One region of the Paenibacillus sp. SEL1 genome, then DNA from elsewhere that is predicted to be linked to it. Evidence: riboswitches for the same ligand, from Rfam matches in the RefSeq annotation. Region 1 holds a riboswitch; each other region holds the start of a gene.

What was found. Region 1 has a riboswitch for thiamine pyrophosphate ahead of ACYCSE_RS11355 (ABC transporter substrate-binding protein). Riboswitches for the same ligand answer to the same signal wherever they lie in the genome.
Region 2: it holds a riboswitch for thiamine pyrophosphate, as region 1 does, so the genes downstream of both, ACYCSE_RS23615 (thiamine phosphate synthase) here and ACYCSE_RS11355 (ABC transporter substrate-binding protein) in region 1, are expected to answer to the same signal.
Region 3: it holds a riboswitch for thiamine pyrophosphate, as region 1 does, so the genes downstream of both, tenA (thiaminase II) here and ACYCSE_RS11355 (ABC transporter substrate-binding protein) in region 1, are expected to answer to the same signal.
Region 4: it holds a riboswitch for thiamine pyrophosphate, as region 1 does, so the genes downstream of both, thiC (phosphomethylpyrimidine synthase ThiC) here and ACYCSE_RS11355 (ABC transporter substrate-binding protein) in region 1, are expected to answer to the same signal.

What each region holds. Positions count from the first base shown of each region.
Region 1 is NZ_CM137723.1:2,475,952-2,478,153, forward strand. It holds gene ACYCSE_RS11355 (ABC transporter substrate-binding protein) at 76-1,119, opposite strand; TPP riboswitch at 1,312-1,421, opposite strand; gene ACYCSE_RS11360 (pyridoxamine 5'-phosphate oxidase family protein) at 1,692-2,126, shown strand.
Region 2 is NZ_CM137723.1:5,175,138-5,177,339, reverse strand. It holds gene ACYCSE_RS23620 (ABC-F family ATP-binding cassette domain-containing protein) at 1-897, shown strand, start outside; TPP riboswitch at 990-1,098, shown strand; gene ACYCSE_RS23615 (thiamine phosphate synthase) at 1,364-1,957, shown strand; gene thiO (glycine oxidase ThiO) at 2,022-2,202, shown strand, end outside.
Region 3 is NZ_CM137723.1:698,416-700,617, forward strand. It holds gene ACYCSE_RS03135 (NAD-dependent malic enzyme) at 1-920, shown strand, start outside; TPP riboswitch at 1,013-1,115, shown strand; gene tenA (thiaminase II) at 1,254-1,943, shown strand; gene thiM (hydroxyethylthiazole kinase) at 2,018-2,202, shown strand, end outside.
Region 4 is NZ_CM137723.1:2,817,603-2,819,804, reverse strand. It holds gene thiC (phosphomethylpyrimidine synthase ThiC) at 1-1,097, opposite strand, end outside; TPP riboswitch at 1,284-1,396, opposite strand; gene ACYCSE_RS12915 (IclR family transcriptional regulator) at 1,552-2,202, opposite strand, start outside.

The DNA of each region.
Region 1 (2,202 bases):
GAAGCACCATCCGACTGCGTAGTGGAACTTCGTTCACTTCTCTAGTTCAGTCTTATTTAGCGTTTTAACAAATGATCAACGCTTGGGCAAGAAGTCGTTTGTGAAGGCTTTATCCACTTCCAAAGGCTTGCTGAGCAGCTTGCGTTCGTACATCCAGTCCGAATAGTTTTGCCATACCTCCGCTTTTTGCACACCCCATTGCGCGGCATCGTCCTGATAACGCGGGCTCAGCCATTTTTGGCTGGCAAGTACCAGTTTTTTATCCAGCTCCGGTACAGCTTTGCTTAAGATGTCCGCGGCTTCTTCTGGATGGGCGATAGTGTATTCATAGCCTTGTGCGGTAGCGTTCATGAACGCTTTTACCAGTTCTGGATCATTTTTTATTGTCTGTTCGTTGCTCACAATTACAGGTGTATAGTAATCGAGGCTTTTGGAATAATCTTTTACATACAGCATATCCAATGGCTCACCTCGAAGCTGGGCTTCGATTCCAGTCCATGCGTAGAAAATCCAGGCAAAGTCGATATCCCGCTTCACGGCTGTAAAATAGTCTGCATTACCCATGTTGACGATCTTCACTTTGCTCACATCGCCTTTGTCTGAATCCATGATGGATTTCATGACCGCTTCTTCTACGGGAGAGCCCCAACCGCCGTATTTTTTACCTTCAAAATCTTTGGGGCTCTTAATTCCGCGATCTACTGGGGCTGCGAAGCCTGAGGTATTATGCTGAATCACCGCAGCGATGGATACAAGCGGCACGCCTTGCGTACGAGCCTGTGTGACGCCTTCTTGGTAGCTGATACCAAAAGGTGCAGCATTAGAGGCAACCATTTGATCGGCTCCGCCTGAACCAGGTTGAATAATTTGGACATTCAAACCCGCTTTTTCGTAAAATCCTTTGTCCTTGGCAACATAGAGTCCCGTATGATTCGTATTGGGTGTCCAGTCGAGCACGACTTTAACATCTTTGAGCTCCTTTGCCGGAGTAGACGTTTGAGTGTTGGTAGCGGGAGCCGCTTCTTGGGATGTGGAGGGACTTCCACCGCAAGCGGTCAGGGTCAAGGCCATGAGCCACAGACTGATCAGTCCCAGGCTTAACATTTTCATGCGCTTCATCGTTGTGTTCTCTCCTTTAATTACCCGTTATCCGTCCAATCAGACAGCTTATGTTCCCCATTTTCATAAAAATAACATCTGCCGGACGCGATCTTTCCAACAACTTAATCTTCAACAAAAAAAGCGCCCCGAGGTTCCGGGACGCTTGCGCTTGTATATACCAAAGTAAGGGATGGTCCTATGTAAAAAAGGCACATCTTGCTTAAGCATTCCTACGCTGGCATTACCCAGATCAGGTTGTAAGGGTCAGTGTCTTGGGACACACTCTCAGCCGGCCGATTCCAGCACCCCTGGCATTGTATGGTTTAATGGGTTCATTTATTCGGGTTTACTACGAAGATTATATGCCTTGAATGCGGGTCTGTCCAGCATGGAGGAAGAGATGACGGTTCATTTGCCGAACGACAGGGTACACTTTTACTGTGAGCTTTGATCTGAAAATGAGCATGCATCAATCCGATTCGATCGGGTCATGTTATTTTCAGAACAGCTGCGTAGGTATATTCAGATGGACTGGTGCCCAATGGCATGGCCGTAGAGGATTCTAATTCGTGAAAAGGAGTTGTTGTACTGTGGGTAAAACGGAAACATTGGATCGTAGCCAACTAGAACAAGCCATTGTGAAGGCTTTGGATAACAACAAATTTTGCTCGTTAGGTACGGTAGAGGGTGGCAAACCGAAAGTACGCTATATGGCCCTTTTTAACGATGGAATGAACATTCATCTGGCGACAGATCGCAAAACGCATAAAGTGGATGAGCTAAAGGATAATCCGAATGCTTATCTGCTGCTGGGTTATGAAGTTGGCGGTACAAAGGAAGTCGTAGAAGTGGAGGCTACTGTCCAGATTACAGCTGATGAAGGGCTGCGCAAACAAGTGTGGAACGATTCCTTGAAGGAATGGTTTTCCGGACCGGATGATCCCGATTATGTCATTCTGGACGTGAATCCGACTCGCATTGAGTATGTGGGTCAGCAAACGGAGCGCCAAGTGTGGAATAAATAATGAGAATATAAATGGATAAACCAGTGAATCTCCGAGTTTTTTAGGAGGTTTGCTGGTTTTTTTATTTTTGAGAGAA
Region 2 (2,202 bases), 2.7 Mb from region 1:
GAGTTTATGAACCAGGTCGTTAATGTTATTTACCATCTTGAATTTGCCAAGATGACCCGTTATTCAGCTAACTATGAAAAGTTTCTTGAAATGGCGGATCTGAACAAAGCTCAGCATATTGATGCTTATGAGAAGCAACAGGACTTTATAAAGAAACAGGAAGATTTTATTCAGCGTAATAAAGCGCGTGCTTCTACCTCAGGCCGAGCAAAGAGCCGTGAAAAGCAGCTTGATCGGATCGAACGTATTGATAAGCCTGAAGAAGCCGCAAAACCAACCTTTCAATTCAAAGAGGCACGTGCAAGCGGAAAGACGGTATTTGAGGGTATTGATTTTGAGATTGGTTATACACATGCCCTTTTGCCTAAGATGTCCATGACGATTGAACGTGGCGAAAAAATTGCAATTGTCGGCTACAACGGTGTCGGTAAATCGACATTGCTCAAAACCATATTGGGAAAAATTCCGCCAATCAGTGGAAAAACCTATCAAGGTGATTTTTTGCAGCCCGCTTATTTTGAGCAGGAAGTAAAGGCAGAGAAAATTACACCGATTGACGATGTGTGGAATGAATTTCCGCATTTGAACCAGCATGAAGTACGAGCGCATTTGGCGCGCTGCGGTTTGAAAAATGAGCATATCACACGTCCGCTATCTGCGCTTAGTGGTGGAGAACAGGCTAAAGTCCGTCTTTGCAAACTGTTAATGCGTGAAAGCAACTGGGTATTGTTCGATGAGCCTACCAACCACTTGGATGTTAAAGCAAAGGATGAGCTGAAACGTGCCTTGAAGGAATACAAAGGGACCGTATTGCTTGTATCTCACGAACCGGACTTTTACGAGGATTGGGTAACCAAAACGTGGAATGTGGAAGAGTGGTCAAGTAAAGTTAACTAAAATCAGTTAAATCCAGTTCTGCGATTTCACACGAAGTGGGGTTTGCAGAATTAGGAAAATATGCTAAGCTATCTTTAGCTTATACAATAAAATAGTCACACTAGGGGAGCCGCCCATGCGGCTGAGACGGAATAAATGGATTTCGGACCCTTTGCACCTGATCTGGGTTATGCCAGCGTAGGGAAGTGAGCGCCGTACAAACAAGGCAACACCATCTTTATTTTGTTTGTGCGTGGGACGATACACGTATACGGATATCATGGTCCGTTCGATTATTGGACGTTCGTTAAACCACTTCCTTGGGGAAGTGGTTTTTTTGCGTTTCGTTCACTTTAAGTTGTTCGAGCTTCCGTAGACGGATTCACATACAATCCCCTTTCATTACTGCTGGTAGACGTGGCTGGCTAAGCTTAGATCCTTTAATCCAATGTGAGGTGAAGACAAAATCGAATTACACGCAATTTCGATGGAAAAGGGCACTTTTGCACAAGCCGCCCGAGTGGCTGCTATGATTTGTCCGTATGTTCATTATGTACACGCACGTTTAAAACAGAATGGTGCCTCTGCATTGCTTTCTTTGACTCGCAGCATGGTGGAGCAGGAAGTTCCTTTGCAACAAATTGTAGTAAATGATCGTGTGGATGTAGCTTTACTTACTTTGGTTGGAACCGTCCAGCTACCAGCTAATGGATTACCTGTTGTGGATGTGAAAAGCCTACTTTCAAAGAGTACACGCTGTGGAGTGTCTGTGCATTCCTTGGAGGAGGCGCAGACTGCCGAGCAGGCAGGAGCAGACTATGTACTTTATGGTCACGTATATGAGACCCATTGTAAGCCCGGTATTGTACCGCGGGGTTTAGCTCAGCTTGAACATATTTGCAGACTGTCGAACATTCCGGTGATCGCGCTGGGCGGCATACAACCGTACCATATCCCTGAGCTTTACATGGCCGGAGCAAGCGGTATTGCGGTGATGTCTGGTATATGGGAGGCTGAGTCGCCCGTTGCAGCTGCGATGGAATATAGGCAAATGGCAGATCTTGTAGTTCACAGCCTGTAGCGAGAAAACGAGAGTAGAGGCAAGTTGAAAGCAGAATGGTTTATGGAGAGGAGACACGGAACAAATGCTAAAGATACACACAGAGGCAAGAGCGATAGGACATGCTGAATGCTTGGTCATAGGTGGAGGTGTCATCGGCAGTTCCATTGCTTATCATGTGGCCAAGGAGGGAAGAAGTACGATCATGCTGGAACGATTGATCCCGGGTGAGGGAGCCTCAGGAGCAGCGGTTGGAATGCTGGCAG
Region 3 (2,202 bases), 1.8 Mb from region 1:
TCACCTTCAACGATGATATACAAGGTACAGGAGCGGTGACCTTGGCTGCGATTCTTTCGGCGGTGGGTATCACCAAGACTCCGCTGCGTGAACAAAAAATACTTGTTTTCGGTCCAGGGGCAGCAGGAATCGGTAATGCTGATCAAATTCGGGGTGCTATGATCGAGGACGGCCTTTCCGCAGAAGATTCCTTCAAGTCCTTTTGGGCCTTTGATTATCGCGGGCTGTTAATGGAAGATATGGAAGACGTATTGGAGTATCAGAAACCGTATGTGCGCAAAAAGGATGAAGTCAGCTCATGGACCCGATCGGGTGACGGCAAAATACCACTGCTAGAGGTCATCCGTCAGGTGAAGCCTACGATATTGATTGGAACTTCCGGTGTAGCAGGTGCCTTTTCTGAAGAGATCATCAAGGAGATGGCGAAACATGTAGAACGCCCGATCATTATGCCCATGTCCAATCCTACAAACCTTGCAGAAGCAGTACCCGAGGATTTGATCCGGTGGACCGATGGCAAAGCACTGATTGCAACCGGAAGTCCTTTTGAGCCCGTCACCTATAACGGTACGAAATTTGAGATTGGACAGGCGAACAATGCCTTTGTTTTTCCGGGACTGGGTCTGGGTGCGATTGTGGTTAAAGCCAAAAGGATTACCCCTGCGATGTTTACAGCGGCAGCAGTAGCTGTTGCCAATGGTGTAGATTCGAATACGCCTGGTGGTGCACTACTCCCTCATATCCGAAAATTACGCGAAGTTTCGTACGCTGTTGCGATTGCGGTTGCAAAAGCCGCGATACAGGATCAGGTAGCTCAGGCGCACATTTCAGATGTGGAACAAGCTATACGAGTTGCAATGTGGAAACCGGAATATGCCAAGGTCAAAGCTGTGGAAAATGTAATTCATCACCCTCACTAAGCCCAAAACACCTAACTAGAGGAAATTTCATATTTTGCACACTATGTTTGACATAGCGTATGAACGTATGTACAGTAATAGTCAAAAGAATAGAAGTCCACTAGGGGAGCCGCTATGGCTGAGACAAGAACGTATCTTGGACCCTTTGAACCTGATCTAGTTCGTACTAGCGTAGGAAAGTGGAGCCTTCGTATATAAGGTTTCAAACGTTTTTTTGCGTATTGAGCCTATTGTTGAAGCCGCTCCCATTTTTCCGGGGCGGCTTTTTAGCGTTGTTCCGGAATTATATTCTTACAGGACTTCTTGCTCTTCAATTTAATGGAGGTGGGGAAATTGAGTTTTACACAAGAACTCCGTCGGCAGGCGGACGGCATCTTTCAAGCGATTTTTGAGCACCCCTTTGTGAGAGGTATTGCTGAAGGAAGTTTGACAAGGGGACAGCTGATTCACTATGTAAAACAGGACTTTGAATATTTGAACGCTTACATGCGGATATACGGCATCGCAATCTCCAAATGCACAAATCGGGAGGACATGGCTGTATTTAATGAACAAATCTCTTTTATTCTCCACAGTGAGGTTCATCCGCATCAAAATTTCTGTGCTGTCGCAGGGGTGAGCTATGAAGAGTTGCAGGGATATCCGCTCGCTCCGTCGGCTCATCACTATATCCGTCACATGCTGACGGTTGCGCATGAGGGCAGCCTGGGCGAGATCTTGGCTGTGCTGCTGCCATGTATGTGGACGTATGCCGAGATTGGTCGCAGGCTGCTGGATGAAGTAAAGCCGGATGAGTCTCATCCGTTCTATGAATGGATGGGCTTCTATGGAGATCAGCTTGATGATACAACACTCAAGTTCCGAGAACGTGTAGATGCTTGGGCGGAAGACGCAACGGCTGCTGAGCGGGAGCGGATGATTGAGCATTTTATACTGAGCTGCCAGCTGGAATATAAGTTCTGGGATATGGCTTATAAGCAGGAAGAATGGCCGGTCCAGATGCAGGCAGCGGTCTTGGAATAGTCAGCCTGGCGATTCGATGTGTGAAGTACGTTTAATGCCCTGTTGAACCACCAACTATAGAGAGGATAATCATTATGAGTACATGGAAAAAAAGTTATTCGGATCTCCTGACGAAGGTACAAAACAGCAAACCCCTCGTTCACAATATGACCAATGTGGTAGTCACCAACTTTACGGCCAACGGTCTGTATGCATTGGGCGCCTCCCCGGTGATGGCCTATGCACCCGAGGAAGTAGCAGATATGGCAAAAATAGCAGG
Region 4 (2,202 bases), 340 kb from region 1:
CCATCCCCGAGAGAAAAGGCCACATCATAGGCTTTCATAATTTCGCAAATTTCTTCAAAATGTGTATACAAAAAATTCTCCTGATGGTGCGCAAGGCACCAGGCTGCCATGATTGACCCGCCCCGGGACACAATTCCCGTCATTCTATTCGCCGTCATCGGAATATACCGCAGCAATACACCCGCATGAATTGTAAAATAGTCCACTCCCTGCTCCGCCTGCTCAATCAGCGTATCGCGATACAACTCCCATGTCAGCGCCTCTGCTTCACCGTTCACCTTTTCAAGTGCCTGATACAGCGGCACAGTCCCAATCGGTACAGGAGAATTCCGAATGATCCATTCACGTGTTGTATGGATATTACGGCCTGTGGACAGGTCCATAACCGTATCCGAGCCCCAACGCACAGCCCAAGTCATTTTCTCCACTTCCTCCTCGATGGAGGAGGTAACCGCAGAATTACCAATGTTCGCATTGATCTTCACGTGAAAATGACGCCCAATGACCATTGGCTCACTTTCCGGGTGATTGATATTCGAAGGCAAAATGGCTCGTCCAGCCGCCAACTCCTGCCGTACAAACTCAGGCTCCACCCCTTCGCGGATCGCCGCAAATTCCATTTCGGGCGTAATGATCCCTTGCCGCGCATAATGCATTTGCGTCACTGTACGCCCTTGCGAAGCACGAAGCGGACGATTGGTCACGCCGGGAAATTCCACTGTCTCCCGTTTGGAGCCAGGTTTCAGTCCATTATCCTCCGGCTGGACGGCGCGTCCCTCGTAAGCCTCCACATCGCCCCGTTCCAGTGCCCAAGCTCGCCGTAATGGAGGCAGGCCCTGACGGATATCGACCTGATAGGCTTCGTCGGTCATGGGACCGCTTGTATCATATACACGCAATGGCTCATGATGCTCCGTGCCCTGCGGCGTATGTGTAGGATGAAGAGCAATTTCGCGCTCTGGCACGGCAATGTCCGGCCGCGAGCCTTGAATATATACCTTACGGCTTCCTGGAAAGGGCGTTACCCCACTGGCTTGCTCCCCGCTTGTCTTCTCTACCTCAACTTTTTTTGTTCCTTCTGCTTCTGTCGACTTCATTGTCCATTCCTCCCGTTTCGATGAAATGACACACCGATCCGGAACCATTCCCAGGGTGGCGCTGATCTATGCAAAAAAGCCGGTTCCCCAGGGAACCGGCTAATCTAACGAGGCAGCTATCCAGACAATGCGCATATGGAATAATCCATTCCAATGCGCCACTGAAGACAGCAGCCGCGTATACATTTCAATGGCCGATTACTTCCCTACGCTGGTATGATCCAGATCAGGTGCAAAGGGTCCGGAATCTTGCACGATTCCATCTCAGCCCGGCATTACAGGCTCCCCCAGTAACTGTGATACTTCTATTCACATGAGGCGGATATAACAGACATCCCACCTTCCTTACCAGACTACTTCAAATTTATGGCTTTGGCAACCCCTTTAGGTTCCCTTTACCAAGGAGACGTTCCCCATCAAATCACTCTGCTTGCTTCAACTGTGTTCATTCTTGTTACGGGAGCATAAGCCCCATTTCCTTCGCCGCTTCGATCAAAATCGGAGCAAAGTCATGTAGCGTCTCGGGTGCAAGTCGACTGACCGGGCCGGATACAGATAAAGCCGCAGTGACCTGTCCCTTCCGGTTCACAATTGGCGCTGCCACAGCAGCAGCCCCTGGCTCCCGTTCTTCATAGCTGGTCGCATAGCCCTTCTCGCGAATGTCCTGCAGCTGGGCTTTATAGACCTCCGGGTCTACTGAGGGCGGCCATTCATCCCCGCTTAGCAGGGCTTCCAGCTCCTGCGGCGGCATAAAGGCCGCCAGCACCTTGCTGGAGGCCCCTACAGCCAGCGGCATACGCGCACCTACAGGCGCGACCCTGCGGATCGCCTGATTGCTCTGCACGGCTTGTATGCGAATACGCATGCTGCCGTCTCGTAAGTACAAGCTGACCGTCTCCCCCAGACGGTCACGTAGTCCTTCCATTGCAGGTTGTAACAGCACCGCCGGCTCGTCACTTTGGGACAAATGCGTGGATAGCTCCCAAATGCGGAAGCCAAGTCGATATTTTTCCGTTTCGGCATTCCGAACGACAAAGCCCCGATCCTCCAACGTAGTCAACAGCCGATGAACCGTGCTTTTATGTAGACCAATTTTGGAGGCAAT